DNA from 3 places in the Paenibacillus sp. FSL H8-0261 genome. Region 2 is predicted to be linked to each of the others. Evidence: predicted binding sites of a transcription regulator. Region 2 holds the regulator's gene; each other region holds the start of a gene.
What was found. The regulator LexA, encoded in region 2, represses DNA repair genes until DNA is damaged. The targets are predictions, from matches to a motif close to CGAACATATGTTCG.
Positions count from the first base shown of each region.

Region 1: a site for LexA is predicted at 5,537-5,550, ahead of MHI27_RS23300 (ImmA/IrrE family metallo-endopeptidase). Genes of this name have one in related genera too.
Region 3: a site for LexA is predicted at 8,154-8,167, ahead of recA (recombinase RecA). Genes of this name have one in related genera too.

Region 1 covers NZ_CP150297.1:5,225,904-5,236,774, forward strand. Annotated here, with positions in the region: gene MHI27_RS23255 (hypothetical protein) at 157-321, shown strand; gene MHI27_RS23260 (YolD-like family protein) at 318-653, opposite strand; gene MHI27_RS23265 (hypothetical protein) at 1,036-1,596, opposite strand; gene MHI27_RS23270 (PH domain-containing protein) at 1,714-2,202, shown strand; gene MHI27_RS23275 (glycosyl hydrolase) at 2,284-3,759, opposite strand; gene MHI27_RS23280 (cytidine deaminase) at 3,933-4,349, opposite strand; gene MHI27_RS23285 (NucA/NucB deoxyribonuclease domain-containing protein) at 4,457-4,888, shown strand; gene MHI27_RS23290 (hypothetical protein) at 4,967-5,113, opposite strand; gene MHI27_RS23295 (YjfB family protein) at 5,263-5,439, shown strand; gene MHI27_RS23300 (ImmA/IrrE family metallo-endopeptidase) at 5,580-6,122, shown strand; gene MHI27_RS23305 (hypothetical protein) at 6,169-6,360, shown strand; gene MHI27_RS23310 (hypothetical protein) at 6,485-6,658, opposite strand; gene MHI27_RS23315 (DUF3139 domain-containing protein) at 6,767-7,099, shown strand; gene MHI27_RS23320 (RNA polymerase sigma factor) at 7,273-7,767, shown strand; gene MHI27_RS23325 (hypothetical protein) at 7,764-8,753, shown strand; gene MHI27_RS23330 (YjcZ family sporulation protein) at 8,989-9,117, opposite strand; gene MHI27_RS23335 (YjcZ family sporulation protein) at 9,427-9,531, opposite strand; gene MHI27_RS23340 (dihydroorotate dehydrogenase) at 9,562-9,711, opposite strand; gene MHI27_RS23345 (restriction endonuclease) at 10,252-10,854, opposite strand.
Region 2 covers NZ_CP150297.1:3,846,863-3,857,733, forward strand. Annotated here, with positions in the region: gene rnz (ribonuclease Z) at 1-545, opposite strand, end outside; gene metH (methionine synthase) at 690-4,067, opposite strand; gene MHI27_RS17045 (FixH family protein) at 4,242-4,673, opposite strand; gene MHI27_RS17050 (HAD family hydrolase) at 4,922-5,707, opposite strand; gene MHI27_RS17055 (hypothetical protein) at 5,741-6,268, opposite strand; gene MHI27_RS17060 (DUF896 domain-containing protein) at 6,318-6,527, opposite strand; gene MHI27_RS17065 (LysM peptidoglycan-binding domain-containing protein) at 6,637-7,050, opposite strand; gene lexA (transcriptional repressor LexA) at 7,346-7,972, shown strand; gene MHI27_RS17075 (L,D-transpeptidase) at 8,246-8,584, shown strand; gene MHI27_RS17080 (hypothetical protein) at 8,734-9,114, shown strand; gene MHI27_RS17085 (hypothetical protein) at 9,349-9,927, shown strand; gene MHI27_RS17090 (MBL fold metallo-hydrolase) at 10,053-10,835, opposite strand; gene MHI27_RS17095 (cupin domain-containing protein) at 10,832-10,871, opposite strand, start outside.
Region 3 covers NZ_CP150297.1:4,253,621-4,264,491, forward strand. Annotated here, with positions in the region: gene MHI27_RS18855 (DEAD/DEAH box helicase) at 1-695, opposite strand, end outside; gene pduL (phosphate propanoyltransferase) at 1,035-1,607, opposite strand; gene MHI27_RS18865 (dipeptidase) at 1,746-2,711, opposite strand; gene MHI27_RS18870 (stage V sporulation protein S) at 2,860-3,120, opposite strand; gene MHI27_RS18875 (TIGR00282 family metallophosphoesterase) at 3,321-4,115, opposite strand; gene rny (ribonuclease Y) at 4,259-5,803, opposite strand; gene MHI27_RS18885 (regulatory protein RecX) at 6,120-6,851, opposite strand; gene recA (recombinase RecA) at 7,017-8,084, opposite strand; gene MHI27_RS18895 (competence/damage-inducible protein A) at 8,384-9,670, opposite strand; gene pgsA (CDP-diacylglycerol--glycerol-3-phosphate 3-phosphatidyltransferase) at 9,782-10,369, opposite strand; gene MHI27_RS18905 (YajQ family cyclic di-GMP-binding protein) at 10,523-10,871, opposite strand, start outside.

The DNA of each region.
Region 1 (10,871 bases), 1.4 Mb from region 2:
TCCCCATTCGCTTGTACTAATACCCCTGCTTGCATCTGCAAAAAAAAGACCCCGGTATCCCCGAGATCTCCCCTGAAAAGCACCTATTCATAGCTTCTTCACCTTGGATCATTTCTACAAAAAAGGGCAAAATATTAGCGAAAGGTGGGAACACATATGGACATTCATAGTGATAGCTATAAAGTTGCTGCCCTGAGCGAGCAGGAAGAAGCACTCGAAATTATTCGAAATGCCGAAGCTTCCATTGCACATCTGACCGGCAACCCAACGGTGACCCTAATTGCTTATGAAAAAAGTGAAGTCAGCGGTTCTCAGCATTAGACGATGTAAACCTCCACTAGATCATCTACATTGATCCACTTCCATTCCTCCGCCCACTGTAGCTTAAACTCACGCGAGTGGGTGTGAATGGAAGTCACAAAACCACTAATTGTCGTATTCTCAAAAGGATCAAACAGCACAACAGTGACGCGCACATGACTCCGTAACGATAAGGCCAGTGTACATTCGATCTCCTCCAGCTTCTGCTCATCCAGAATAGGCTTAATGCGGCGCAGGGTCTCCCGTTCATCCCTAATAATTCTTACCTTATGCTCCGGCAGCATCATGCGACTGCTTTCCCACAGTCCGTTTTTCTCCAGCTTTTTGCCCATGGTAACCCCTCCCTAATTTCTATACTTATTCCGCCACACACGAACGTATGTTTGTATTATATCCACACCTTCGCTGAATAATCAATAATCAGGAAAAAGATACCACTTTAAAATCCTCCTCTTTTATCTAAAAGTTGTATAATAATTAATATCTAAATGAGAGGAGCTTTCCAATTGAAAAAAAACAATGCCCTGCTCATCCTAATTCCCGTATTATTCCTGTGTCTATACCCCCTCGTATATCGAAGCAGCACCCTCTCAGACCTCACAAAAGGAATCGTAGCCGGCTTATTTATAGGATTGGCAGTGTTACCTCTACTCAAGCTCAAAATCGCATCAAAAAGACGCTGACAGTTGAACTGTTCAGCGTCTAAATTTCGATCTATTCTTGAACTTTCTCTGATTCAGCGGTGGACTGACCATCAGCATCGATGAGTCCTGTTGCTTCTCTTGCTTCATTAAGCTTGGAAATGCCGTATAGCATCGCGACGTCAGCGTTCTGATTCAATTCCTCGAACTTCTCAGCAGTGACCTCTGCGGAATCAGCACCTTGAGAGGCCTGTTCTTTTAGAGAATAAGCACTTTGAAAAGCAATTTTGGACTCATCAAGCAGTTTACGAATGTCTTCGGGCAAGCTAGAGGAAATTTTCACTTTCTCAGCCTGATTGGATAGGTCTGTTGCGGTCTTTTGGAATTCGTTAATCTTCTTCTCCAACTGCCTGTCCGAAAGTTCTCCTGCTGAATAAGCAGCAATAGCTTCGTTGAACTCCGCTAAAGATGATTTTCCTAATTCATCAAGTTTAGACATTTCATTGTAGAAGTTTTGCACGGTTTCCTGCACTTCTTCTTCCGAGGCAGGAGCCGATGAAGTTGAATTATTATTGCTGCAGGCGCTAAGGATGACAGTCAGCATTAGCGTTCCTATTAGTAACACTTTTTTCATTATTTATCCCTCCACTTAACAGAATAATGTCGGTTTGTGTAAAGCGCAAATGAAATTTATGTAAAATGACTATTATGTTATAATTATTTCAATTGTAATCAGGGAAGGAGAGTATTTATGCCTTATTGCACAACCTGCGGATCAGAATATAAGCAGGGCGCTAAATTTTGTGGAGAATGCGGATCTAGCATTGACGGAACTGCTCCAGTGACCACCCGTCGTCCATCAGCAAATCCAAACGCTACTCAAGAAGTCGTGCTCTGGAAAGGCAAACCAGCCAGTATCTCTGATCGCCTCAAAGGAATCGTACGCCTAAACACGACTACGTACACCATTACAAGCCAGCGCATTATGGTAAAGACCGGACTTATCGGTAAAAATGTCGAAGAAATCGAATTACTGCGTGTACGCGATTTATCCGTAGCACAATCTATCATGGACCGGATGCTCGGCATCGGTACATTAACTGTATTTTCTGATGATGCCTCAGCGCCTCAGCTTCTTTTCCGAAAAATCCATGATGCCCAAACCGTCAAAGATGTTCTGCGCAAAGCTGTTCGTGACGAGAAGATCGCCAACAACATTAGCTACCGTGAACAAATCTAAGAACCTTTCACATTAAAAAAGCCCCGAAATCCGGGGCTTTTTCGCTAATATTCCGATGCTCGAATCAGTTCGGATATCGTCTTATGGAAGATAAAACGCTCCTGCTGGAATAATCCCTTTGGGTTGGCTAGGACTTTCCCACTGCAATACAATTCGCGCGTCACCCTCATTCTCATAGTACTCCACTTTTATTTCATGTAGCTTGCCAGCTATCAGATTCACACTGCCTTTTCGCTCCTGTCCACTCTGATTCACCCAGCTATCAATGATCAGCCCTCCATCAATCCACACCCGTACCCCGTCATCAGAGGAGGAGTAAATGGTATAGGTTTCACTATAGGCTGCAGTCAGTTTTCCACTCCACCGTACAGAGAAAGCGTCGACTCGAATGGTTGGATCAGGCGAACCCTGTTTCCACGAAAATTGGATGTTAGCATCGGTTCGCGTCAGCGCAGGTGCGCCGCTAAGAGTCATGTTATTGTAATATTGCCCCCATAGTCCACTCTGCAGCACACCGTCTCCCTTAGCGGCTACAATTGCCGCCTCAGCAGCATACTCTTCCCGCGTGAATACAAAGCTGTCATTCATAAAGGCTCTAATTACCGCATCGGTATTCTTCTCATAAAGAAGCTTGCCCCAGGTCATCTGATAAGACCATTTGGGCTGTGATTTAGATAGTAGTGCAGGGGACGGTAGCTCTCCATTTTCTCCAATCGCGATCACTTTTCCACGACCCAGATCCCATAGACTATCATAGTGACTCCCCTTAAAATCCCCATCATAGATATCTAGTGCCAGCACATCTACTTTGTCACCGCTTGGGTAGTATTCGGCAGGGTCATCACTCCACTGATTTTTGGCATTTGGGCTCCAGACCCACAATAAATTATGCAGCTTATGATAGCTGGTGAAACGGTCAAACATAAGGTTCCACAGACCCACGTAGTTGATCTTCTTCCCCCACCAGAACCATCCGCCATTCATTTCATGATACGGCCGCCAGAGCACAGGAACACCTGCATCATTTAGTTTTTTTAAAGAAAGGGCTATCTTATCCAGATCAGCGATCAGTGCGTTGTACTGAGAGGTACCCGGGGTTATATATTTGTCAAAATCAGCGTTGCTTATGCTCGTAGATACGTTATCCCAAGCTGGCGCAGTCCCTGGCAACTGAGCGTGATAGCTAATCGTTACGATTCCACCGGCTTTATACCAGCGAATAGCGCTGCTAACGACCCAATCCCGCTGATTGTCTATTAGTGCCGCCGTCTGATTATTGATTGCCCCCAGCTCATAGCCGTGAAGGGCGGCGAATTGCCCGCTAGTATTTTTCAGCTTCCCATTGAACTCATCCGCGCTCTCCAAATAATCATGTTGTCCACTAATCCATCCTTTTCCTTGCAGAAAATAAAGGGTATTCAACAATTTCTGAGCAGAAGGTACCGTTTCCGAATCCGCCGGAGCCATTTGCAATTTACGAAACGCGATTTGCCACTGAACATCGCTCACAAACCTCGATGCCGAATCAACCATATTTCGAAGATTGCGCTGTTCCATCCACTCTCACATCCTTTTAACTTTTTTAAGTTATAGTATGGGGACAATAGTGACATGAACTCAGCGAATGGACATGAAGTTGTAATTTAATTTAGGACAGTGTAAGGAACTGCTGAATAAATTCACGGCTCAATAAAAAAAGGAGCCCGGCGGCTCCTGACTATATCTCCAATTCACCTCGTATATCTCAGCGGTAGTAATTCAGAAATATCATATTTAGCTAACCGGCCGTCCTCGGATACAATAACTTTGCAATCCTTCCCGTAATCAGCAATTAACTCACGGCACATCCCGCAGGGAGAAACTACTTTAATTTCTCTTTCCTCGCTGTCCGGATCAGAATGCCTTACCGCAACAATCGTATCAAATTCCTTGTAGCCTTCGGATATCGCTTTTCCAATCACCATCGCTTCTGCACAGACTGTAATTCGTCCCATGCTAGCTTCTACATGTACCGCTGTAAAGATTTCCCCCGTCTTAGTACGGAGCGCCGCCCCTACATGGTGTCTTCCCCATTCATAGCGTCTAGTAATAATATCTTCAGCAGAGGCAATAAGCGTCTGATCTTCAATCGTAATCAAATACTCCATATCCAATTCCGTCCTCCTCTTATTTTTCCTAAGTATATTAAATCGCACTGCATTATGATATAAGATATACTATTTTAAGTTCCAAAAAAGGAGGAGCAGATTTGAAAATACAGAAATTACTCACCAGTCTCATCATTGTTGTGTTACTTGCTTTGGGCGGTTACTGGTATGAACAGAACGGAGATCCGGCAGCCCCCTCGTCCACATCCGATTCAGAAGTTGTTCAGCTGATCTTCCCATCAGATCGTTATCCTGAGACCGCTAAGCACATTCAGGACGCAATTGCTAAAGGGGAGTCAGCGACGTGCACGATTAACCGTGAGCAGGCTGAAGACAACCGCAAAGAATCCTTAAAAGGGATCCCCACCAAAAAAGGCTACGACCGCGATGAATGGCCCATGGCCATGTGTAATGAAGGCGGCAAAGGGGCCGACATTGAATACATAACCCCAAAAGATAACCGCGGTGCAGGAAGCTGGGTTGGCAATCAGTTAGAAGATTATGCGGATGGAACCCGCGTAGAATTTATGTTCAAATAATAAGCTAACGTGAACAGTGCTTCAAAAGAATAGCCCCATCCGGTATACCGGATGGGGCTACAATGTGCATCAGCTAGCTTAGAATAAGCAAGCTTTAGTGATGATAACCAGCAAGATGAAGAGTACCAGAATAGCTCCTGTTGAAGTAAAAGGACTACACACCGGACCTACATTTACTGGGCTTACTACAGGACCTACGTTACAACCACAATGTTCCATTCCCATAATTAATTCCTCCTAATGATTAATGACTACAGCACAAGATATGTAAAAAGGAGATAAGCTGTTTGGGCGAACTGGCAAACAAATGCTATTCACCTAATGAATTAGGTAGGCACTGTCGATAAACAGGATATACACAAAGGAGGTGCAATATGGATATAGCCGCATTATCAATGGCAATGAGCCAGGCATCCTTAGCTCAAAATGTAGGAATACAAGTCATGAATATTGCCAAAAATCAGGCTGAAACCCAGAGTCAAACGATGGTGGAAATGCTGGGCAAAAGCGTTGCTCCGAATTTAGGAAAAACACTTGATATTAGTGTTTAATTGCTTTATGCTAAGGACACACGAGAACACTCGTTCTTATGTGTCCTTATGTTTTTTACTTTACATAGCCTTCGGGCTTTTCTTTTGCTCATTTATGCGAACATACGATCCTATAACTGATTCTGAATGAGGTGAATGATATGAATAACATGAAATCCTATTATCAAATGACTGCGCTGGAGAAGTGGACAGAAGATTTATACAAGCGTCTGAACCTTACTCAGCCTTCGCAAATTTCGATTGCTTATATTGCAGAACGGCTTAATATTTGGGTTCATTATTTGGATGTAAGAAGCAAGAGCATCGAAGCATCAGCGGGGATGTACACCATGTTTATTGACAACCGGCTTCCAGCCAGTCTGCAGCGGCTAGAGTTTCTCCATGAGCTCTGTCATCTGCTCCGCCATGGTACTAATCAAATATTGATGCCAGAACATTTTACGCGGGCACAGGAGGATGAATCGGAGCGATTTATTCTTTATGCAGCTATGCCCTACTCCATGATCTCCCGCATGACATTGCCTGAGCAACGGGAAGATGCAATCAGCTATCTTGCAGCAGAATTTCAAGTGCCAAGCGAGCTGGCTTTACAGCGGATTGATCAAATTCAAAGACGTGTTTTTCAGGGGCAATTATTGGCCGTGATGGGAAGAAACGAAGAACGATTAACACATATTCAATAATGACTGCGGAGATAATAAAGGTAGTCGCAATGAAGGACCATTAATTATGGTGGAATTTCTCGCAAGGGGGATCGATATGGAAGCCATTAAAGTAATTGAATTATTGATGACTCATCCAGATTATAACGTAGATGCAGTACACCCCGAAATTCCGGATTTTGTTGGGATCGAGTCGATTGAAGTGGATCATGAAACGGGGACCTTCTCCATTTTATTGCAAGAACCCAAAGACGACTGAAGATGATTTGTGTAAGTTCATAATAAAAAGGCAGCAAGTATAGTATACCCAGGCAATTCTTTATCTACGCGGGTTACCTATCGGTAGTTAAATTGCTGCCTTATTTGTAATAGTAAGCTCTCTATTATGCGGATACAAACTGAATCACACCAATAAGAGTTAGAATGAGGAATATACCCACAACTCCCCAAATAATAAACCATAAGATTTTGAGACCTGGTAGCCTGGGACTAGTATGATTCTCCAATACCTTAATTCGCCGCTCCAGCTCCTGTATTTTTTCTTCTTGTTGCATCATTTTCTTCCTCCCTTCTAATGTGTAAATTACAAGATACAATAGATATGACATACCAGTCACAATATATTATCTTATAATATATACATTTTATCTAAATGGAGGGAATTAATGAAGAAAAGAACAAAAATAATTCTTATTACCTTCGCTATTGTATATGGAGTCGCTTCTTTAGCGCTTCAGGCCTTCCGAAATCACATGGACAATGAAGTGATTCATTATTTGGTAGATGCGAGAGATTATAAGAATGAAGATCTCTATAAAGTCTATACCCAGATTGGTAAGACTCCCGTCGTAAGTACAACGGTTATCTTTGCAGATGAACTCCATGCAAGATACTTTTATAGAAAAGAAAAGGATCGTATTTATCAATATAGCATGGCTCCTGTAAAAGGTACTGATCCAAACTATACATATAAACATATTGAGAAGGGCCTCCCGTAAAGGGGAACTTCTATTATAAAGGCGCGATTGTCTCAGCAGTGATATGGCTGCTGGGGCAATCGCGCCTTTTTTAGATTCTAACCCTTGATCTAGACGCTAACAAATTTTCTCAGGAACATAATGTGACCAAATGCCGTCCTAAATGGTGTTATAGGTAAAGGGGGCATTGAATCATGCAACGATCCATGACCCGGCCGGGAAATCATGTGATAAAGAGTTACGAAATCTACGCAGATATGCTGTTCCGGATTGCTTTGGTCCATTTAGGCAGCCGCCAAGATGCCGAAGAAGCCACTCAGGATACCTTCATCAAACTGATAGAAAAAGCACCAAAGTTCAAAGACGCTGAACATCAGAAAGCATGGCTGATCCGGGTAATCACCAATCATTGTAAAACATTACTGGGAAGAGGCTGGCGCAAGCGCGAGGTTAAGCTGGAAAATGCTGAGCCGATTGCGGTAGACACCCCCGAGGATTTGGCTCTACTGCAGTTAGTTATGGCGATGCCTATGAAGTATAAAACCGTAATCCATCTTTATTATTACGAGGACTATCCCATCCAGGAAATCAGCAAGATTCTGCAGATTAGTCAGTCTGCCGTGAAGATGAGACTTCAGCGGGGACGGCAACTGTTAAAACTGGAGCTGGAAGGAGTGGAATCACAATGAAAGAAGATCAGTTTCGAACATTATACAAGAAAGCGGTGGATTCTATGAAACCAGGTGAAGAGATGAAAAAAGAATTGATCGACAAACTGGAGCAACAGCAGGAGCGGAAACGTCCACGCAAGACGGTTTATATCGCGGCAAGTATTGTCCTCGCCGCCGGGATCGGCTTAGCTGCACCTAATATATGGCAGCAGCTAAATGGCCAGAGTACTCAAGGGCAAATCGCTCAGGTAACTCCAGGTCCAAGCCAACCAGACAATTCTGGCACAAATGCGTCCGGAAACATTGTTATCCCCAAGCTGGAACTGCCGGATACCAAATCTGGCGTTATGGCAGATATGATCGCTCTAGTCGTATATAAAGATAACATTTATACACAGTCTGCGACTCGAATCAACGCAGCCGATGCTGCCGCTCTGCGCGGTGACAAGCTGGGACGTACTACAGGTGGCATCGATGAATGGAGCGGTAAAGACAAATATATTGAGTTAGCATCTAACATCGGCGAAACGGATATCTATTCCGTAAAGGGATATGATTCCAATTTCCTGATTATGTCCTATTCGGAAATCAACGGCGAGGTATTCGCCGAACTGTATGAGCATACAAACGGGATCACCGTAAACAGCGGCGCTGATCTATTTGGCAAGCTAAATCTTGAAGGTCGAATTACTTCCGCACAGTGGGAAAGCTTCGACAGCTGGAACAACGGAAAGCAGCAGTACACACCGCTCGCTGACGACGAGGCACTTAATGGCTTCTTGAAGGCACTCCAAGTAGCCAAACCACTGGCAGCAGAGTCTCTTACCGCGCAAGGCATCTACGACAGCGAAGACCGCAAGGTTCTCTATCTCCAGCTGGAAGACAACGCCAGGGTAGAGCTGACGCTGTTTGGTCAAGGGCTAGTACGTTACGGTCAGGCACCTGTATTCTTCGAGGTCGAGTCCGGGGCATTCCAGCTGCTATGGGATAGTATGAAGCCATAAAAATGATGGTCGAAAACCGAGAGTACAGCGATAGGAACAACGATTGGGACAACTTTTCGGGCACCATACCCATTAGAAAAGTCTAGCTGGATACAAAAAAAGGTGCTGCTGCAAAACCATTTCATGGCTTTGCGAAGCGCCCTTTTTGTGTTGGCTGTATGGTTTACATTAGAGAATGATTTTGTCGATTAATATATATGTTTAAAAAGGAGTGACTGAGAGTTAGACTAACATTTTATAAACAGATAGTTTTAGAAATAATTACAAGGAGGATAAACAGTACCAAGATTGCACCTGTAGATGTAAAGGCTCCTCCGATACCTCCGCCATATCCACCGCCAAAGCCAGCAACATTTTCGCTCATTTCAAATTACCTCCTCTGCATTTGAGTACATCTTAGCTTATGCAATTCCCCCTATAGCGCTTGGGTAAATAGGTAATGAGATATCTATCCATTTAAAGCCCCGACTGTGGGCAAAGATTAGAATGAGGATCTGGACCAAATCAGTCATGCTGCGTAGTCCAGTATTTACAGAGTTTATCGTATAAACATAAACTACCCCCAACGACTTAATGTTGATGGGGGCAACTTTCATTATCTTCATTACAAATCCGCAAGTATCTACTGGCAGATATCCACTATGGGTGCTGGTCATAGTGGGAGGTTTGAAACTTAAATCAAGAAAGTTTTAGATATGATTACCAACAATATAAACAGAACCAGAATTGCAGTCGTAGAAGTAAAACCTCCGCCAAACCCTCCAGCAAATTCACCCATCATAATTCCTCCTTTGTAAATTAATACTACTTAAAATATACAGGCTTTTGTAATGATGACCAGCAGGATAAAGAGCACCAAGATTGCACCTGTGGATGTAAAAGCTCCACCAACAAAACGTTCAGGTTCACGTTCACGTTCACGTTCTCCAATACCGCATCCACCAACAAATTCGCCCATTCGTGAATTCCTCCTTTGTAATTGAATACAAATGTAGGATATGCCAGTTTTCTGATCGTGCTTGGGTATATGAGAGATGAAATTAACCCCGCTAACCAATTAAGGTAGACGGGGTATTTGATATACACATTTATGCTAAAACTAAATTCAAATTCATTTCTGATGTAATAAACATCAGCAACCTTAACGCTCCCATTTCTGGACTGGACCCTCACAATTAATTACGCAGTTGGCCAGAAACACCTTTTCTGTTTTTCAAATAGTTATATCCGCCAATAGATATGAGGGCTCCACACAACATTACAACCATCAAAGATTGTCGTTCCTCATTCGCAACATCATAAACAATAATGAAAAACCTGGTTTCATTTTCTCTGCTTTATGTATTTCTTAATCAAATAAAACAATACAAATCCTAACAACACCAAGCCAAGTATGGTGATCCATTGAATCGTTGGATTCCCTACGAAAAAGTATGTATTTCTGTATTGAAAATCTTCATTGTTCATCTGTATAAAAGCTCCTTGTTCTACGAACTATCTATTTCTTCGCAGCCCATCGTTTTTCAACTTTGAAGTCCTTCTTAATTGCTTTATTATCCCATGAATCCAGTATAATCCTGGGCTCTGACTCAAGGATATCCTTTGCTTTATCAATCTGCCCTGACTTGAAAAAGTTTATAATTTCTATAAGGTCACTTCTACTATGTAATCTTACGGCGTTATAACTAGCAAGTTCTTCACACGCTGAGGTATATTGATTTGAGGATATTACCATGGACTTTTTTGCCCTGTAATATCTCATGGAACTATAGATCTCTTGAACAGCTTCTAACCCTACTGGATAAGAATAACACTTTGCCTGAACAACATTTCGAACCCCCTCCCTGTCTGTAAACACTAAGTCAGATCCAAAATCTCTGCCTCCTCTCGTTTTATATGCATCACTATAACCCATGGCCAAAAATAAACGATACAGATATTCTACAAAGCCAGTTCCGTCTTCCATTCGGTCTATGTCCTGGATCGTAATCTTAAGTGGATCAATTACTATACTTTGGGGAGGGTAACTCTTCTTTCTAGATAAAACTTTGAATACAAAAACAGCAGTAATGATAGCAAGAATAACCAACAAAATTATCATTTTTGTCAACCAGCAAC
Region 2 (10,871 bases):
TCTTCACCTTTTTTTAATTTTCCATATAACGGTCCAGGCTTTAAGCCAAAACTCTTTAGTAATTCCGTATTGAGGCTCCCAGGACTATCCTTTTCCGTTACCCGGTAACCATAGCTATCAATACGATGCTCTAATAATGCTGCCTCCACTTTAAAACCATCATCCTCAAATACCGTTCCTCCTGTATGCTCAACAATCTCAATCTTGTATGGAATTCGGGATTGGCTCACAGCTAAGGATATATCTAAGTATGCCTTCAATCCAGGTGGACCATAAACCGTTAAAGGAGAAGTCCCTCCCTGATAACCACGACTAGATAATAAACCTGGAAGACCAAATAGATGATCTCCGTGTAAGTGTGTAATAAATAGCTTTTCCAGCTTCCCTAGGCGAATCGGTGAGCGAAGAACCTGATGCTGAGTCCCTTCCCCGCAATCGAACATCCAAATGCTACGGCGTTCTTCAAGAAGTCTTAATGCAATCGACGTTACATTGCGTTGTATAGTTGGTACCCCTGCATTCGTACCTAAAAAATATAATTCCATCCTTTGTCCTCCCTTCGTCTTAACGGCTGAACAATCTCTTATCTATTCTAAACGTCCTTCTTCCAGCAAAAAACCCCCCAGTTACGGGAGGTTCCGCTGAAAGGGATACAATCCCCCTACAGACCGGGTGTATAAATGAAAGAATTACAGCTTCTCTACATTAAAATACTGCGCTTCTGGATGAGCGAATACCATCGCCGAAACGGAAGCCTCAGGCTCCATCATAAAGCCTTCTGTAAGGTGAACACCGATATCCTCTGGGGATAATAGTTTAAATAGTGGTCCCTGATCTTCCAGATCTGGGCATGCAGGATAACCAAAGGATACACGAATCCCTTGATATCTTGCCCCATGTCTTTGTTTCATGGTCATATCTGCAGGATCTGGGAAGCCCCATGTATCACGCATCATGTGATGAACACGCTCCGCTAATCCTTCTGCTACTTCCAGCGCTACAGATTGTAACGCATGTGAGCGTAAATAATCGCCATTATCCTTAAGGGCTGTAGAGAGCTCACGAACACCGTGTCCCGCTGTTACCACGAGGAATCCAACATAGTCCATCATTCCACTGTCGACCGACTTCAAAAAGTCCGCTAGACAGAGATAAGGCTCAACACCTTGTCTTGGGAAAGTAAAGGTATGCAGAATCTCGGCTGAATTCTGTGGATTATACACGATAATATCGTTACCACTTGATTGTGCCGGAAAGAATTGATACATCGCATGAGGAGTAATCGTACCTTCCAGCATCGCTTGATGTAGAATGTCATCGACAGTACCTTTCAACTCCACAGTCCGCTCATCACCAGCAGCTAATTGCGCCTCTACAGAACCTCGTAGCCCCAGATGGTGACCGAGCAGCATTTGCATGTTCACATAAGGGATAATATGCCCCAATGGATAATTACGAATGACATGGCGCTCTAAATCGGGTGGAACAAATACAGGTGCATCTGGAGAAATTTTGGAGCGTACAGCTCTAGTCAGCGTAGGAAGCTCTTGCTTAGGAGCAACTGCCACTGCGGATTCTGCTTCCACTCGAATTTCCTCGGCAATTTTCTCCCGTTCAACAGGATTCATAAGCCGATTAGCAATATCGAGTCCATCCATAGCATCCTTAGCATATAATACCAGTCCATCATATTCCGGCCGGATACGTGTTTTGGTGAACTTGCGGGTCAAGGCAGCACCACCTACCATAATAGGCACATCAATCCCAGCCGTGCGTAGGTCTTGCGCAGTCAGCACCATCTGCTGTGCCGATTTTACGAGTAGTCCAGACAATCCGATCGCATCGGCTTTTTCACGACGAAACGCTTCGATAATGGTCTCAGGTGGTACTTTTATACCCAAATTAATGATCTGATAACCATTATTGGATAAGATGATCTCCACCAGATTCTTACCTATATCATGCACGTCGCCTTTTACAGTTGCCAGCATGATCTTACCTTTTACCGATGTCTCATCCTTCTTCATAAACTGCTCTAAATGACCAACAGAAGCCTTCATCACTTCAGCGCTTTGCAGCACCTCAGCAACAATCAACTCATTGTTATTAAACAGCCGTCCAACCTCTGACATCCCGGCCATTAGCGGGCCATTGATAATCTCCAAAGGTCCTGATTTGGTAAGCGCCTCATTAAGGTCTGGAATAAGTCCTTCTTTGGTGCCTTCAACTACATATGAAGCCAGACGCTCTTCTAGTGACAGGTTAGAAATTTTCTCTTTTTTCTCAACCTTTTTCCCTCGGAAGGCGGCTACAAAAGCAGCAAGCGTGTCGTCATTCGTATTATAAATTAATTCCTCCGCAAGACGACGGTCTTCAGCAGGAATAGACGCATAACGTTCTACCTTCTCGGTATTTACGATCGCATAATCCAATCCAGCCTTAGTGCACTCATAGAGGAATACTGAATTCAGCACTTCACGTCCTGCTTCCGGTAATCCAAAGGAAACGTTGCTGATCCCCAAGATCGTATGAACACCTGGAAGTGCTTCTTTGATTAGACGAATCCCATCAATAGTTTCTTTAGCAGAGCCAATATATTGTTCATCCCCGGTTCCTACAGGGAACACAAGCGTGTCGAAAATAAGGTCTTCTCCAGCTAATCCGTATTTGTTCACTAGTAAGTCGTAGGAACGTTTGGCAACTTCCAGTTTGTCCGTAGCCTTGATTGCTTGTCCTGTCTCATCAATCGTACCCACTACGATAGCTGCGCCATACTTATGAATCAATGGAGTGACCAGCTCAAATTTTTCTTCACCATCTTCAAGGTTAATGGAGTTAATTATCGCCTTACCTTGACAGTACTGTAACGCCAGATCAATAACCTTCGGATCGGTAGTATCGATCATCAAAGGAACTTTAACCTTTTTTACAACTAATTCTAGAAACAGCTTAATATCTTCAATCTCATCACGGTCCGGATCTTGCACGCAGACGTCGATAACTTGAGCACCACTCTTCACCTGTGCACGGGCAATTTCTGAGGCTTCCTCATATTTACCTTCGACGATAAGACGTTTAAACTTACGCGATCCTAATACATTCGTACGTTCACCAACCATGTATGGACGGTTGTCGTTCTCAATATAAATAGGTTCAATCCCAGAAAGTGCCGGCGGATGATTTCCTGCAAGCGGACGTGGAGAGAATTGTGAAAGTGCCTCCGACATAGCACGGATATGTTCCGGTGTCGTTCCGCAACAACCTCCCGCAATGTTAAGCCATCCCTTTTCTGCAAACGCAGCAATTTTACGCGCAAGAGAATCAGGAGATTCATGATAATGCCCATTCTCATCTGGCAGTCCAGCGTTCGGATAACAACTCACAGCCGCTGAAGAGATTGCAGAAAGTGAACGAATATGATCACGCATGAACTCTGGACCCGTCGCACAGTTCAGACCTATAGAGATAGGCTTCAGATGTTCTAAAGAAATATAGAATGCTTCAATGTTCTGACCGGCAAGTGTGGTACCCATCGGCTCTATTGTTCCCGAAATCATCACTGGCAGTTTGATACCCGTCTTCTCAAATGCATTTCGAATACCTATACTTCCAGCTTTCACGTTCAGCGTATCCTGAGAGGTCTCTAGCAATAACGCATCTACTTGACCATCAATCAATGCCACTGCCTGTTCCTCGTAGCTATCAACGAGCTCTTGGAAAGTGACGCCTCCTGTAACAGAGAGTGTCTTTGTTGTAGGACCCATCGCACCTACGACATAGCGGGGACGATCTGGTGTATCATATTTATCAACGGCATTACGGGCTAGTTTTGCTGCAACCAGATTAATTTCACGAGCCCGCTGCGGAATATCATATTCAGCAAGTACAACAGACGTTGCACCAAATGTATTCGTTTCAATGAGATCAGCACCTGCTTCTAGATACTGCTCATGAATCGTCTGAATTACTTCTGGACGAGTTAATACTAGCATTTCATTACAGCCGTCCAATTCTTCCCCACCAAAATCCTCACCTGTCAGAGGCACCTGTTGGATCATTGTGCCCATTGCACCATCTAGAATTAATATTCTTTGTTGTAAGCTTTCCTCAAGTGTATATTTAGCCAACGTATAGTCCCCCCAGTAAAACATTAGAGTAAGTTTAGCAGAATAAAGGAATTTCGAAAAGCCTTCCTTTCCACTCTGCATTATCTGTAATCATAGGAATTGCTATTCTTTTAATTATGGTTTTACAGAGAGTTCTTTATTAGGCATAGAATGTTGAGTTCTAGCAGTTACGTGTGATGTAACAATATATTGTCCTTCTTTCGTTAGTGTTCCCTCTGCTTGATAGATTCCATCACTGACTAGCTTCCCTTTAAATTCAATTTTCTGTTCACTATCATCTTTACTCACAATTTCGAACAGAACCTCTTTCGCATCATCTACTGCCAAGTTGTCTTGCGTCACCACTGCTTCAAAGGTCACCTTCTGATTTACAACAACCTCTTCAGGATTCCAATGTAACTCGACCTTGATAGGTTCCATAGACATGTCCATGTTCATATTCATATTATGTACGCCAGAATGTTTAGTTTGGTCTGATGAACATCCTCCCAATACTAAAAGTGTTGCACCTAATAATAAAGGAACTATTGTTCTTGAAATCTTCATTTAGATTCCTCCCAGTCGAATTGATTACTAAGAATCTACCAATTCATGTTATACATTCTCCATCTATTATACACATTATTATTGGTTTTTCAGTATTTCGCATCAATTCAGCTAAACTCTTGTGACTTAAATCATATACTAGTAAATCTCATCTATCATACTAAATATGATGTAGATATAAAAAAGACAGCAAGTCTCCTAGATACCTAGGAACTCACTGCCTTCTTTAAGCTTAAATGAATGAAATTTTATAAAGATTGGACTAATGAAAGAAGCTCTCCAAGATGTTTGATTTCATAATCCGGCTGAATTTCCGGATCTGGCTGTTTGCCTTTTCTATTAATCCAAACTGTAGTCAAACCTGTTGCCAGCCCACCACGAATATCCGTTGTAAGCTTATCTCCGACCATAACCCCTTGCTCAGGTGCAATATCTAAAAGTTCTAGGGCATGCAGAAAAATTTCCTTATCCGGCTTTCCTTTTCCGAAGCTTCCAGAAATCACGATGTGATCAAAGAAAGGAACGATTTCAGGTACGCCATCTAGTTTCTCTTGTTGCAATGCAGGGCATCCATTAGTCAGAAGCAATAGCTTCACTTTCCCCTTCAGTTCTTCAAGCACCTGAATCGTTTCTTCATAGATGTAAGGTCGATTTCTACGCTCTGCTGCGAATTTGGCTGCTAATGTCTCAGCAAGAACTTCGTCCTCTACACCAAGTACTGCAAGACCACGACGCCATGCCTCTTTACGATACCCCGGTGCAAGCTGCTCCAATTGACGGAATTCCGGCTGTTCACCTGCAGTAAAGTTCCCCCAAAGTGCTTCAAACGGATTAATCCCAATCATCTTTGTAAACGGGTTCGTTTCGTAGGATTCATATAGTCCAATGGCTTCTTTACGCACCGCAAGTTCCAGTTCTTGTGGATCAATCGTATCCCCAGCGGCTTCACATGCAGAACGAAATGCTTCATTAACGCTCCGATCATCCCAGAGCAGTGTATCATCAAGGTCAAATAGTACGGCGGAAATTGGCATTACAGGTCTCCCTCTCCCATGGCTGGTTAATTTCTATTCGTGAACTACTTCAATTTGGTGAGCTTTTGCGAATGCTTCCAGTCGAGTCCCCATCGCATGTGTATCATAACGATTCATAAGTCTGGTAAAAATCCATTTCGTGCGTTTGCCTTTATGCTTAATTACAACAGCTCCACGCGAAAGGATGATTTTCTCAATATCAGAAGCTGGCAGATACCGTTCGCGGTTGAATTTTATAGTAGATAGTCTAGCATTCTCTACCTTCAAGTACGGACGTCGGAAGAACAAAAGTGCCGCTAGTAAGTAGTACAAAACGACTCCTAGCCAATTCATAAGCATACCATTACCTTTGGCCTGGTCCACTGAACCAATCATCCAAAACATAGTACCAAGCACTAATAACACTACTGGAAATGCAATGTTACGGCCTTTAAAGGTTTCGCTGTTCTTACCAGGAGATTTAGATTTAGATGCGTAAATCGTTTCCTTCCCCTGTTTCTTTCTTTGCTTATTAATTTGCTGCGTGTTGCGTTGAACCATTCTTTCCCAAGAACGGGCCATATGCGTTCCCCCTAGTCATCCAGTAATATCTATGAAAAGGAACAGGGTGTTAATGCTTACGCCCCTTGTTACCTTGTTCATGCTCATCATTATCGACCAATTCAATCGTATTCAATTGTGCTCGGAAGTTATTGCGAATATTCCCCAAATAAATTTCACGAAGCTTGGCGCGTTCCGCCGTTTCCTCTTGATTAAGGCCTACGCTCTTCTGTTTGCGTGCCAATTCGTTAATACGCGCGACCAACTCATCAATATTCAAAACTTTCCCTCCCCTTATAAATTAATTCTAACTCTGCCATGAGAAAAAGAGCTTGTCAAGGTTTACTCCCTGCAAGCTCTTCATGTCTTCTTATTATGTTCTTAGAATATTAATATATAGGTAAAGTGAGAATATCTCCAGCATTAATCTGACTACCTTTAATGCCATTGAATTTTTTAATTCCTTCTATATATACAGCCGTTTTCATATCAGAAGGTTTATTCTCAAGAGCAATACTCCAAAGTGTATCTCCACGTTCAACCACTACGCGCTTCTCATCCTTCATTAAAGTAGTAGATCCTGCAAATACATTACCTACTACTGTAAGTCCTGATAGTACGAGCACGATGATCAATGTCAGTTTAATAACAAAATCTCTACGGAACAAACGCATCAAGCCTTCAAGCAAAAACTCTGTAATCTCTTTAATCTGAGCTGAATAACGGGTAATAGGATTATGTCCTAAAGATTCAACCACTGGGGCTTTATCGTAGATGCTACGGTATGTACTGTATTTTAACATGAATATCATCCTCCAAACACTTGTTCTTACTTTTGAAATTATAATAACACGAACATGTGTTTTCTTCAATACTATTTTAGAACAATTGTTCTCTTTTTTTCAGAGGTTAATATTTACCATATTCTTCATATAAAGAATCACTCTTATCGTTTAGATGAAGGAAACGCAATCAATACAAGACTACCATTTATTAACTCTTTCGAATTAATATTTATAATAGTTAGAACTTATGTTTGTGCGAACGGTAGTTCTATGTTATAATTTTCCCAAACATTACTATATGGGGTTGATTCCAATGTCAAAGATTTCAAGTCGCCAGCTGGCGATCCTGGAATTTATACGTAGCGAAGTCCGCAGCAAGGGTTATCCTCCTTCCGTCCGGGAGATTGGAGAAGCTGTTGGTCTTGCTTCCAGCTCCACAGTTCACGGTCATTTAGATCGGCTAGAGAAGAAGGGACTTATCCGTCGAGATCCAACGAAGCCTCGTGCGATAGAATTGCTTGGCCAAGAGGATTCCGAGAATGTCCATCATTTCGCGCAAACCGTCGCTCGCATTCCTGTCGTAGGTAAGGTTACCGCCGGGGTTCCTATCACTGCTACTGAGAATATTGAAGACTACTTCCCGCTTCCAACTCACTATGTTGGAGATAACAAAGTATTTATGTTATCGGTTCAAGGTGACAGTATGGTCGAAGCTGGGATTATGAATGGCGACTATGTTATTGTTCGTCAACAACAAACGGCTGATAACGGAGATATCGTTGTAGCTATGACCGAAGAAGATGAAGCAACCGTTAAGACTTTTTATAAAGAACGTGATCATATACGTCTTCAGCCGGAGAATCCGGCGTACGAGCCTCTTCGCCTTAATCGCGTAACCATTCTCGGCAGAGTTATCGGATTATTTCGAGATATCCACTAAGTTTGCACTCCTACCTAGCGAAAACGGATACCGTCCTAAAGGACGGTATCCGTTTCTACGAGAAGTATAAGGATAGGGTATATCGTAAAAATATATACTTTCTTTTATTTTTTTAAAAAAGCTGTTCTGCAAATGCAGAATAGCTTTTTTATTGTTATCAAACTCCATTTATCAATTACAGAACATTTGTTCTCATAGGCTAAAATGACCATTTTTAATGAATAACCGTTTAGGCATCCTCCTCATATCTTAATTAGAAAGGAGTGTTGCACAATGCCAAATTACCGGATTATAGTTGATCTGACGCAGCGTATGCTTTATCTTCTTGATAACGACATTGTGATCAGGGGCTTCCCAGTCGGAATCGGTAAAATGTTAACTCAATCACCACTCGGTGAATTCACAATCATCAACAAACAACCCGATCCAGGTGGTCCATTTGGGGTCTTTTGGATGGGGCTATCTAAGCCTCACTATGGGATACATGGAAATAATGATCCCTCATCCATAGGGCACGAAGTATCCCACGGTTGTATTCGTATGTACAATGAAGATGTGTTAGCACTAGCTGCGATTGTACCGATTGGAACACGAGTAACGATCAGGAATTAAATCTATCTCTATAGATAAACACGCCTCACTCATGGTTCAATGGAGGGGTCGTGTTTGTATTTATGTATTTTTGATGACCTAATAGGAATTATGTGGTTATATGTCGAATAATGTTAACAGGATTTCAAATTGAAAGGAAGTGTCTCGTTTTGAACAACTCAAAAATTAGAACCCTCGTCGATTTTAAAGTCGATGCACTTGTTAAACTCTCTGGCTTATTGTTAAATAACGATCAAGTGGGTGGAAAAAAAGTAAATTTACTCACCTCATTCGGCAGTATTCAAGGGACCATCTCCCCTTCCACCTCCAATAAAGAGGATGTTTTTGACTTAAAATCTCTAATGGATGATGTCATTGTAGATGAATACATATCTTATTTAGGTGCGGAACATCCCGATAAAAATTTCAGCTATAACTTTGTAGTCCTTAATGATGTTTCTGTAAGACCCTATACTCACTATGAATCTCCGATCGAATACAAACAGCTAATTGTTTATACTGATCAAATCACAGCCTTCAATTTCTTATGATCTTGACATATTTATTTTAAAAAGCTCTCAACAAAGCACTCCAGCAGTTGCCCCAATTTTGCACTCAGCTTGCAAAATCGGCAGATCTCTGGGTGCTTTCTCTTTTCTAATCAGTAGTCGTTTCCTAAATTCCCACGATTTTCGCTCTTAACAGATACTAGTAGAGAGAATTCAGGCATATCTTTCAATAAGCAATAAATCTTGCTCTACTGAGATCATTGGAGGTGTGATTACATGCTGATTTTCTTAATGTATATGTTTGCCATTGTAGGAGGAGTCTTAATTCTAAGTGCCGTTATTATAGAATTAAAAAAACTATCTACTTCTTCTGAACTTTCTAAGCTGTTAAACGCAACCTCATCTTTTAATATTATATTCACCAAAACATTCATTCCGCCCAATCAATCTCACTTGATCGCCCTTAATGAACCTTATAAAAAAATAGCAATAGGTACCAGCAATCCGAAAACAAGCAAAAAAGCAATAGCAAAGCTATACTCGTTCGACAATATAATGGGATCAGAGATTGTTGTTAACGCACTAACCCTTTCAAAAGTATCTAAACGACAACAAAACAGCAAATCAACTGCTTCAAGTGCGGATATTAATGTGGTTAATAGCTTTGACGAAGAGGCTGATGTTATTGAGGAACTTACGCTTAAAATATACATGAACAGCAATGAAATACCTGTGTATAGTATTTCCTTCTTGCCAGGCTTATTGCCCATTCAACAATCCGATAATCAATACAAAGAAGCTTACTCCCAAGTCCAACAATTACATGCTTTCTTCAGGTCGATCGTATCCGAATGAATGCCCCCCTTCCGCCTATTATTACTTCACTTTACCTTTCCCAATTAGAAATTTTGAAAACCTTAAGGAAAGACAAAAAAACGGTCCTTTTGAGAGGGCCGTTTTCGCTGCATCCAACATTCATTTTAAAATTGCACACTAAATCCGTTAAATCGGTGAATGCCCGTACCATGAGCGACAAGATCCCGTTCACGTAGTTCACGAACTGCCTTCATAACCTCTTGCAAAATAGCTGGATCTAGACCCAACGTATTATGAGAGCCGAATACTTGAGATACATTTGGAATTTGCGCAATCTTTTCTAAAGAAGCCACTAAATCTGCCGGACTAGTAGAGGGATAAAAAGCATAAATTGGCGTAACATCATACAACAAATCCCCTGTAAACAGATACCCGTTGGCATGATCAAAGATGCTAATATGACCTGGCGAATGACCCGGTGTGTGGTAAATTACTAATCTACGCCCGCCTAAATTAAGCACATCTCCCTCTCGCAATAGAGCTGTTGGTTTCCCTTGATAAGGCGTATACCTATTAGGATCAAATGTCTCAGGAACAGGAAGAGTAATATCTCGGCTCATATCTTTTCTGATCTGGGCAAGGGTCAAACCTCGTATTCCATTAATTAGCCAATCCTCATCCTCTTTATGAACATAGATCGTCTCAAATTGTCCATGACTGCCTATATGGTCTGCATGCACATGCGTAGTGATGACAGCGATAGGTAAATCCGTTAACTGATCCGTTATTCTTTTTATATTATCGATGCCTAATCCCGTATCAATCAACACCGCTTGTTCTTTCCCTAACAACAAAAAAGAGTGCACCTTTTCCCAATGTCCATATTCACTGATTGCATAAGTAATTGGATCAATTTTCGTGACTGTGAACCATCGATCTTGAATCAAGTGTGATCCTCCATTCCGTTCCATTTCTCCCTTACC
Region 3 (10,871 bases), 410 kb from region 2:
CCATTCTCTAATAAATAGATCGATTGATCGATTCTATCCGCAGTAGATGACACGGGTGTGATTTCTACTTTCACTGGATTCACAAGCAAGGTTTTGATCAATTTGGAGATCTCAGTAGGCATCGTTGCCGAGAAGAACAGTGTTTGTTTCTTCGTTGGCATTTTAGCGATAATCCGCTTCACATCATGGATGAAGCCCATATCTAGCATGCGGTCAGCCTCATCCAAGACAAGAATTTGGACATACTGTAAATCCACACGTTTTTGATTGATCAGGTCGATAAGTCTACCTGGAGTAGCAATTAGAATATCAGCACCTTGATTCAAGGCACGCTCTTGCACTTTCTGTGATACACCGCCAACGATGGCAGCAGAGCGGATATCTGTGTATTGGCTATACGCTTTTATGTTATCAGCAATTTGAATCGCTAGTTCTCTTGTCGGTGTTAAGATCAGCGAGCGAATGCGTCGCACATTGCTTGATTTATTGGGACTTGTTTGTTCGCTTAATAATTGAATAATAGGTACAGAAAATGCAGCTGTCTTTCCTGTTCCCGTTTGAGCACATCCAAGTAAATCTCTACCTGCTAATACAGCTGGGATCGATTGCTCCTGTATAGGTGTAGGTGATGTATAGTTTTCTTTGGTTAAAGCCTTTAAAATCGCAGGCATAATATTCAGTTCGTTAAATGTCATTGGGTCTCCTTAATTTCTAATACATATATTCTTAACATTAAATCCATTTGTCACGTCATAAACAATAATCATAACACAATTAGTCACATAATAATAGATATTCTTTATCATCACACCAATTTTCATTAAAAATCCATTTCAGGATACCAGTACAATTAATAGCTAATAAGCGCTATGCAGTCCGATACCTTAGCAAAACACATCAAAATACCGAAATAGCTGCTATACAGTCTGAAAAATGTTCAAGTTCAAGTATGCGTATCAGCCAAATAACGTTTCCCAACACACAACAAAAAAAGCGAAGGATTTCTCCCCCGCTTCTTATTATTCGTATGAAGACTAGTCTACGATTTCAGCAGTGTCGCCATTGTTGGCACCAGCAGCATTAGCTTCGTCAGTATCAATATGCATATCAAGTTTGAAGCTGTCGGATACACGAGCAATTACGTTCTCCAATACGAGACCGCGGTCGCCACCGAGACGAACTTTAAGCAATTGCTTATCCGCAATGCCCCAAGCTTCAGCTTCAGAAGTGTGGAAGTGAATGTGACGAGCAGCGATGATAACGCCTTGTTCTAATTGAACTTCACCAGCAGGTCCTTTGAGCGTAATGCCAGGTGTTCCTTCAATATTTCCAGATTCGCGAACTGGAGCTTTCACGCCAAGTGCGAAGGAGTCAGTACGGGAAATTTCTAATTGGGAAGCCGGACGAGCAGGTCCCAAAATTCTTACCTTGTCAAATTTACCTTTGCTACCGATAACTGCTACTTGTTCATTTGCTGCAAATTGTCCTGGTTGGGAAAGTGGTTTGAACTCAGTTAATTGATATCCTGGGCCAAACAGAGCCTCCACGTGCTCTTGCGTAAGGTGAATATGTCTAGCCGACACACCTACGGGTACAGTCTTACTCATTGTAAAGTCACTCCTTGTATTTTCTCTAGTATCTGTACAAGCCATTAACCATTATACATCTTCTTACCCAAAAATAAAAAGGGCTGCATCATAACGAAGCCCCTTTTTTCGACAATTTATGTTTTTTGCACAAGATTGTCATGGTTTAGACACCTGAGAGGGTAAATTTGCGCTTAAAAAAGAGGCCGCATTCTCATACATCCAGCCTTTCACAGTATCCTCTGGATAATAACGGAGCAGCTGCTCTATAAGATCAGGGTATTTTCCCGGATGCTCCAACTTCTCTACCCAAGTATCAATGCCGTCAAAATCCGAGCCAAACATCATATGCTTCTCACCGCCGAGATTACATACATGTTCAATGTGCTTTAACAAATCATCCATACGAGCCTTCCCATCATCACTTACAAACCAAGGATAAAAGGTCAGACCCATTCTTCCATCCATTGCAATCAAAGCTTTAATCTGTTCATCATTTAAATTTCTAACATGCCCACATATAGCCGCAGCATTCGAATGGGAAGCAATAAACGGACGATTGCTTAAATCAGCCAACTCCCAGAACCCCGCTTGTGACAAATGCGACACATCAAGCAGCATTCCACTTTCGTTGCACCATTCTATCAGCTTTCTCCCTTTTTCCGTAAATCCACCATTACGCTTCTCTAGCACACCATCTGCTGCCCAGTTCGCATAATTCCAAGTCACACCAAGAAACCGTACTCCAAGTTCGAAGCAGAGCTGAGCATAAAACAAGTTCCCTTCTAAGCCGTCTACGCCCTCCAGAGAGAGCATTGCTTGTGGAGGTGCTCCTACTAATCGATTCCCTACTTGCTCCTTCCACTGTAACCACTGAAGCCCATCTGTGTTCACTATCTTTTGCCTAAAGAGATCAATTTGCCCTAGAACATGTTCAAAGCTTGGTTTTCCTCTGTTAGTTGAAAGAAATATTGCAAAACATTGCAACTCCACTCCGCCAGAAGCCAGCCGCTCTGCAGTAACATCTAATCGAGGATCATTGTCAAAATTTATATCCGGCGAGGCTTGCATTTTGCTTAGCACATCACAATGGAAATCCGCTACTTTAAACTTATCAGCCCTCATTTTACAACCCCACTTTCTCACAGTCCCAGCCGTTCGTTTCATTTCCAAATGCCTATTTCAGATACTATGCAAAAAAACGCCAGACTATAAATCAAAAGCAAAAAACCTGTTTACAAAAGTAAACAGGTTCAATCATTCTATAGGTCTATTATCTGGGTTCAACAATCAGTTTAATCGCGGTTCGATCTTCCCCATCAATCACTATATCAGTGAACGCAGGAATGCAGATCAAATCTACTCCGCTTGGTGCAACAAATCCCCGGGCAATGGCAACTGCTTTGACTGCTTGATTCAGTGCTCCAGCTCCAATAGCTTGTAACTCGGCCGATCCACGTTCACGAAGAACACCCGCTAATGCGCCGGCGACGGAATTTGGATTGGATTTAGCTGATACTTTTAATACATCCATAGTAAGTACCTCCCCTGGGAAAATAATGGTGTTCTTCCACTACTTTAGATGTTATTCGCGAGAGAAGAAATAATTCCTTCTTTTTACGGACCACGTCTTCCAAAAACGGTATTACAGATACTCTTTTATGATATTAAAAATATCACACTTTACCCTAACTCAGCGAAACTACCCGGATTAAACCTTACTCTGTTCTACGTTTAGCTCATAACCCATTCATCTTCACGTAACCGTATCTTCTCCAGACGAGTTGCCGCACCAGTATTTTCATCTAATTCTGCAAATAAACCGTGAAGCTGCCACTTGCCTTCATCGACAACAAATCGTGCTGGAAGCTGAGTTGTGAACTTATAAAGTACTGCATCTCTTTCCATACCCAGAATTCCTTCGCTTGAACCAACCATTCCCGCATCGGTCAAATACGCAGTTCCTCCTGGTAAAATCACATCATCATTTGTCTGAACATGAGTATGTGTCCCAACAACAATTGATGCGCGACCATCCATAAAATATCCCATGGCGATTTTCTCAGAGGTTACCTCTGCATGGAAATCGACTAAAATACATTTATAATCTCTGCGAAGCTCTTCCACAATTTCTTCCCCGACACGGAAAGGACAATCGATAGCAGGTAAGAAAGTCCGGCCTTGCAAATTTACTATGGCCAGTTCTTTACCGTTCCCTTTAACGACTGTATAACCTCTTCCCGGGGTTCCTGGCGGAAAATTAGCGGGACGAATAATCCGAGCCTCATCATCGATGAACTCAAAAATATCTTTGTTGTCCCATGTGTGGTTTCCCATAGTTATACCGTGAACGCCCCAGTTAAAAAACTCATTAGCGATCGCCTTGGTGATCCCTCTACCGGCAGCAGAATTTTCACCATTAACAATAATGATATGTGGCTGATATTTACTTTTTAGTGAGGGCAACATCTCACGAAGAGCCTTTCTGCCAACATTTCCAACGATATCTCCAATAAATAGTACTTTAATGATTCTCTCCTCCTAATCTTAACCGCTATAACTAAATGGATAAGACCTCATATTCAAAAGAAAAAAGGCCCCGCTTAGGGGCCAATTCTCAACAAATATAAGAAAGTATAAGTTACATCTTATCCCTTAACCTTATATTCCACCTATTTAGCGTATTCAACAGCCCGTGTCTCACGAATAACGGTAACTTTGATATGTCCTGGATAATCCAGTTCACTTTCAATCATTTTCGTAATATCGCGAGCAAGACGGAATGCCTCTGCATCGTCAATCTTCTCTGGCTGTACCATCACGCGTACCTCACGGCCCGCCTGAATAGCAAATGATTTCTCAACGCCTTCGAATGACTCTGAGATTTCTTCCAGTTTTTCTAGACGTTTAATATACGTTTCCAGTGTTTCACGGCGAGCGCCAGGTCTTGCTGCTGACAATGCATCAGCTGCACCAACCAACATAGCAATAACCGAGGTAGCTTCGCAATCTCCATGATGAGACGCGATACTGTTGATAACAACCGGATGTTCCTTATATTTCTTCGCTAGTTCAACGCCGATCTCAACATGCGATCCTTCTACTTCATGATCCAGCGCTTTGCCGATATCATGGAGCAATCCTGCACGTTTTGCAAGCACGATGTCTTCCCCAAGCTCACCGGCCATCAGTCCAGTTAAATAAGCAACCTCCATGGAGTGCTTCAATACATTTTGACCATAGCTTGTACGGAATTTCAGACGACCCAGAATCTTGATCAAATCTGGATGCAATCCGTGAACACCCACTTCGAAAGTAGCTTGTTCACCATATTCGCGAATTCGTTCGTCCACTTCTTTGCGGGATTTCTCCACCATCTCTTCAATTCGAGCGGGATGGATACGTCCATCTGCCACAAGCTTCTCAAGTGCCGTACGGGCCACTTCACGGCGGATCGGATCAAATCCCGACAAAATAACTGCTTCCGGCGTATCATCAATAATGAGGTCGATACCTGTAAGAGTTTCGAGTGCACGAATATTACGGCCTTCACGACCGATAATCCGCCCCTTCATCTCTTCGTTCGGCAGGGTAACAACTGAAACTGTTGTCTCCGCTACGTGATCAGCTGCACAGCGTTGGATAGCGAGTGTGATGATTTCGCGGGATTTCTTATCCGCTTCCTCTTTCGCCTGCTGTTCAATCTCTTTGATCATTTGAGCCGTTTCATGGCGAACTTCTTGCTCAACATTGCTAAGAATAATACTTCTTGCATCTTCGATGCTTAAATTGGATATTCGTTCCAATTCAGTGACTTGGTTTTTGTAAATAACATCAATTTGTTGTTGGGTTTCATCAATTCGTTTCTCTTTGTTAGCTACTTGTTCTTCTTTTCTTTCAAGCGATTCCATTTTTTTATCCAGAGATTCTTCCTTTTGCAGCAAACGTCTCTCTTGGCGTTGGATTTCATTCCGACGTTCACGAGTTTCTTTCTCAGCTTCAGTACGGATTCTATGGACTTCGTCCTTAGCTTCCAATACTGTTTCTTTCTTCAGCGCTTCAGCGTCCTTCTTCGCATTTTCTACGATGACAACAGCTTCTCTTTCTGCGCTTTGAATTTTAGCTTCTGCAAGGGATTTACGAATAAAATAACCGAACCCAAAGAATATTGCAGCTACAACGAGAACGATAATGACCCAGATCCATGATTCCAGCATCTGTTCACCTCCTCGTTGGTTCCTCTCCAAGGTATACCCCTGGGAATTGTGCAGTTGTTAAACTATCCGTTCATCACCATACAAAAAACCGGTAAACAACCGATTGCCATACTGCACATGCTGCACATGCACACTGCCCGCCTTATCCGGCGATTACATTTCATATGAGTTGTACGCGAACCGTTTTAAAAAGTCCCCTTTTTGGGAAGGAAAAAGGTTTCTTACTTTATGCCGATTCATGTTATATTTTATTATTTATAAAAAGACATTGTCAAGAGAGTCGATATGCGCATTAATGTCAAGAGAATCAGTGAGTCTAGTAAAATTCCTCTTCTTCACCCTCATAATTGTCTTCCTCAAGTAAAGTATTGATCACTTGTCGCACCATATCACCCGAGAATCCGCGCCGCATTAAGAAGGCTCCGGTCTTTCTGCGCTTATCTGTAGCTTCACCACGAATAAGATTCCATTTCTTACGACCAATCTGAAGTGCACTCTCTAGTTCTTGTTCAGGACTGACATTCTCCAGCGCTTCCGAGATCAAGGTCTTGTCGATTCCTTTCTCACGCAGCTCTTGGCGAATCCACATTTTCCCCTTTCGCTGGTTCGTAATGCGTTGCTCCGCCCATTGCTTTGCATACAAGGGGTCATCAAGAAGTCTTTCCTGCTGTAGCCGTTGCACCACTTCCGCAATAATAGTCTCTCCTATTTCCTTCTGCCGTAAACGGCGAGTCATTTCCATAGCGGTTCGTGGCTTCCGTTCTAGATAACGAAGTCCTTCTACATAAGCTCGTTGTCGCTCATCAGCAACAACAATTTCCTCCAAATCGGCTTTCATAAAAGAATTTCCAGTAATCATCCGATATTTAATCATGACGTCTTCGTGTACAGTCATGTTATAGGCTCCGAAATGTATGATGTAGCGGTGGTCCGACTTCTTCTGACGTTCTACCTTAGTAATTTCTAAAAGTTCTCCATCAGGAAAATCAGATAGGACCTGTACGTCCTGCTCATCCGATTCAAAATCCATATCCAGCTGTATTACCATAGTTGCTTGTCACCTCATAGCAATAAAATATCCCCACAAAGTGCGGCTTAACTTCGGTGCGTACTCAGGTACTTTGGGGGGACCCCAAATATATATGTTCTTACACTGTTAAGAAAAGACACCCTGCAACAATGAATCACAGGGCGTCCTATTCCTTAGTAAATTCTATTGTTCGATTTCGAGAAGTAGCTTTTCTTCTTCCTCTTGCTCTGCAATGATTTCCGCTTCATTTGGTGCAGCAACAATAGTGGACAGGTTACTTGCTTCACGGATCTTGTTCTCAATGATGAGTGCAATATCTTGATGTTCTTTCAAGAACTGTTTGGCATTCTCACGTCCTTGACCGAGACGCTCACCCTCATAGGAATACCATGCACCACTCTTATTCACGATGTCCATTTCAGTACCGATGTCTACAAGACTTCCTTCTCTGGAAATCCCTTCACCATACATGATATCAACATCAGCTTGTTTAAATGGAGGTGCTACCTTATTCTTCACAATCTTGATCTTGGTGCGGTTACCTACAACGTCGTTACCCATCTTAATACTTTCGACACGACGAACATCCAACCGTACGGAAGAGTAGAATTTCAACGCCCGACCACCCGGGGTTGTCTCAGGGTTACCGAACATAACACCAATTTTCTCACGAAGCTGGTTAATAAAGATAGCAATTGTATTCGATTTACTAATGGCACCAGATAGCTTACGAAGCGCTTGAGACATCAAACGAGCCTGTAGGCCGACGTGAGAGTCACCCATATCACCTTCGATTTCCGCTTTAGGAACCAACGCAGCTACGGAGTCAACGACAATAATGTCTACTGCACCACTACGGACAAGTGCTTCAGCAATCTCAAGTGCCTGTTCACCCGTATCTGGCTGAGATAGCAACAATTCATCAATGTTTACGCCCAAGTTACGTGCATACTTCGGATCGAGCGCATGCTCAGCATCGATAAATGCAGCTTGTCCTCCTTGTTTTTGCACTTCTGCAATAGCATGAAGAGCAACAGTCGTTTTACCGGAGGATTCAGGTCCGTATACTTCAATAATACGTCCCTTTGGAAGTCCGCCTATACCTAACGCAATATCAAGTGCCAAAGATCCGCTAGGTACAACTTCCACTTGCATATGAGTGGATTCTCCCAGTTTCATGATCGAACCTTTACCAAATTGTTTTTCTATTTGACGAAGCGCCATATCAAGCGCTGCACGACGATCTGACAATCAGACCACTTCCTTCACTGTTTATAATAATATAATAACGTGTTTTTGAGGTCTTGCCAAGCTTTTTTTCGAACATACATTCGTTTTTTTTGTCTCAAGCGTTAATTATCCCTTTTATTGTAAGCCTCCCTCCGGACATAGAAGTTAACTGATTTCTCTACTTCACCGGACATCAACGACTTATGATCAAAACCAAAACAGCGATCAAAATCTCCGCAGATATACAAAAAACCGCAGCAAAGAAATCTCAGTGCCACGGTTCTTCCGTATGTCTCAATTATAACTGGGCTAATCTCCCATTACAAGTCTGAGCCTTCAAGAGGTGTCTCCACCTTCCGTTCCTCAAGTCTGCGCCATAGACGATACAACAGAGCTTTAACAGTACGCAGTCGTATATTTTCACGTGTACCTTTAAGATTAAGCTCGTATACTTCTGTCTTACGCCCACGTTCAGCTAAACCAATAAATACAAGTCCAACTGGCTTACGTTCAGAATAGCCTGGTCCTGCTACACCAGTTACAGATAAACCGAAATCACTATCCGCGATCATTCTCACCTGATCAGCTAACACTTCGGCAACTTCACGACTAACTGCCCCTGGAGCATCTGGCCCCTCCAAATAAGCACTTGGCACATTCAGAAGTTTTTTCTTCAGGTCATTGGAATAACAAACGATTCCTCCCGCAAACATCGAAGCACTGCCTGGAATGTTAGTTATACTCTCCATCAGCAAGCCTCCAGTGCAACTCTCTGCCGCACTTAAAGTCAGACCTGCATCCGCCATCCAATCCACAATCAATTGCTCCAGTGGCACATCAATATTTGCATATAAATGTTCTGGCAAAATCTCTTTGATCTGTTTCTCCAGAATCTCCAGCTTCTTGTAAGCTTCATGCTCGGAAGGTGCCTTTGTCGAAATACGAACGGTTACCTCTCCCTCTTTAGCGTAAGGAGCTATGGTTGGGTCTGTCTGGCTGTGAATAAGATCAATAAGCTTATCCTCAAGCAGTGATTCTCCGATACCGGCAAATTTAAGCATTTTAGAATAAAGTGGCATTTCTGTCGTCAGAGCGTGCTGCTGGAGCCACGGTACAGCTTTATCTACGAACATCGGCTTCATCTCGCGAGGCGGACCAGGAAGCACAATATAATATTTCTTTTCATGCTCAAAAGCAATGCCAACAGCAAGACCAATCTCATTTGGCAACGGTGTAGTTCCTTCAATTATAAGTGCCTGTTTACGATTATTCTCCGTCATTACAATCTTTCGATCATCAAAGAATCGTTGTACATGATCCATTGCCAAGCGATCTATATGAAGTGTGCGACCTAAGGAAGCAGCCAGCGCGTCCTTCGTTAGATCATCTTCTGTAGGACCAATACCACCGGTAAATATGATAACATCCGCTCTGCTTTGAGCGATCTCAATGGCTTGCTGCAAGCGACTGCTGTTATCCCCAACTACGGTTTGAAAATATACATCAATCCCAATAGCAGCTAGCTCAATAGACAAAAACTGGGCATTACTATTTACGATTTGACCGAGCAAAAGCTCCGTGCCTACTGCAATAATCTCCGCTTTCATAGCTGGCTTTCGCCTCCTCGTTATAATGTAGATACACTGCTTTTAGGGTTTAAAAAAGGTAATAGGTGTGCTTTACCTATTACCTCTCCTATATGTAGCTGCCTAAAACGCTTAAGCATTATGCAGCTGTAATAGATCCTTATTCTTCACAAAATAATCAATTCCAGAGTAAATAGTGATCAAGGCTGCAGCCCAGATGGCAATATCGTCTACAGGAATGCTGACGAATTGAAACGGGAAATTATTTAACAACAGCAGTGAGATCGCTACAATTTGTACAACCGTCTTTATCTTACCCCATTTGCTGGCGGCAACCACTTTTCCCTCTAACAATGCTATCTGGCGAAGCCCGGTTACTGCGAACTCACGACTAATGATAACAATTGCGATCCATGAATCACATCTGCCCAATTCCACAAGTGAAATCAGAACTGCAGAAACTAACAGCTTGTCCGCTAACGGATCAAGGAGCTTACCGAGATTGGTGACCATATTATATTTCCTTGCTATGTAGCCGTCTATTCCATCTGTGCTCGCTGCAAGCAAAAAGATTACAGCTGCCACCAAATGATTAACAGATAGCTGAAAAGAGCCCCAATGTATCGGTTCTGGATAAAAACTGAAATCCACCAGTAAGAAAAACATCATAATCGGGATCAGACAAATACGTGCTAGCGTGATGCGGTTGGGCAAATTCACTGAAGTTCCTCCCCTAAATCGTTCATACAAATTGCCTGAGTCAGGCTCATCTATTTCTACTTAAGCAAGTATATTATAGCTATAAATAGGTGTCAAAAAAAATACAAAGCACCCCGCATAATGGCGCTGATAAGCACTGCGGGGTACAAAATGCTATTTTAAGTTGTTGAACTGCAGGTCCAGCGGCAAATCAGCTTTACGCAAAATCTGGATAATTTGTTGTAAATCATCGCGACTCTTACCAGTTACGCGGATCTGATCTCCTTGAATCTGGCTCTTCACCTTCAATTTCGAATCACGAATCAGGATGTTAATTTTTTTTGCGTTCTCCTGATCAATCCCTTGCTTAAGACCTAAACGCTGACGAACACTACCCAGAGAAGCGGGCTCCACTTTGCCGAAATCCAAGTTTTTCAGCGTGATACCTCTCTTCACCATCTTCGATTGTAAAATATCAATAACAGCGTTTAACTTATATTCGTCCTCAGAGGCGATAATAAGT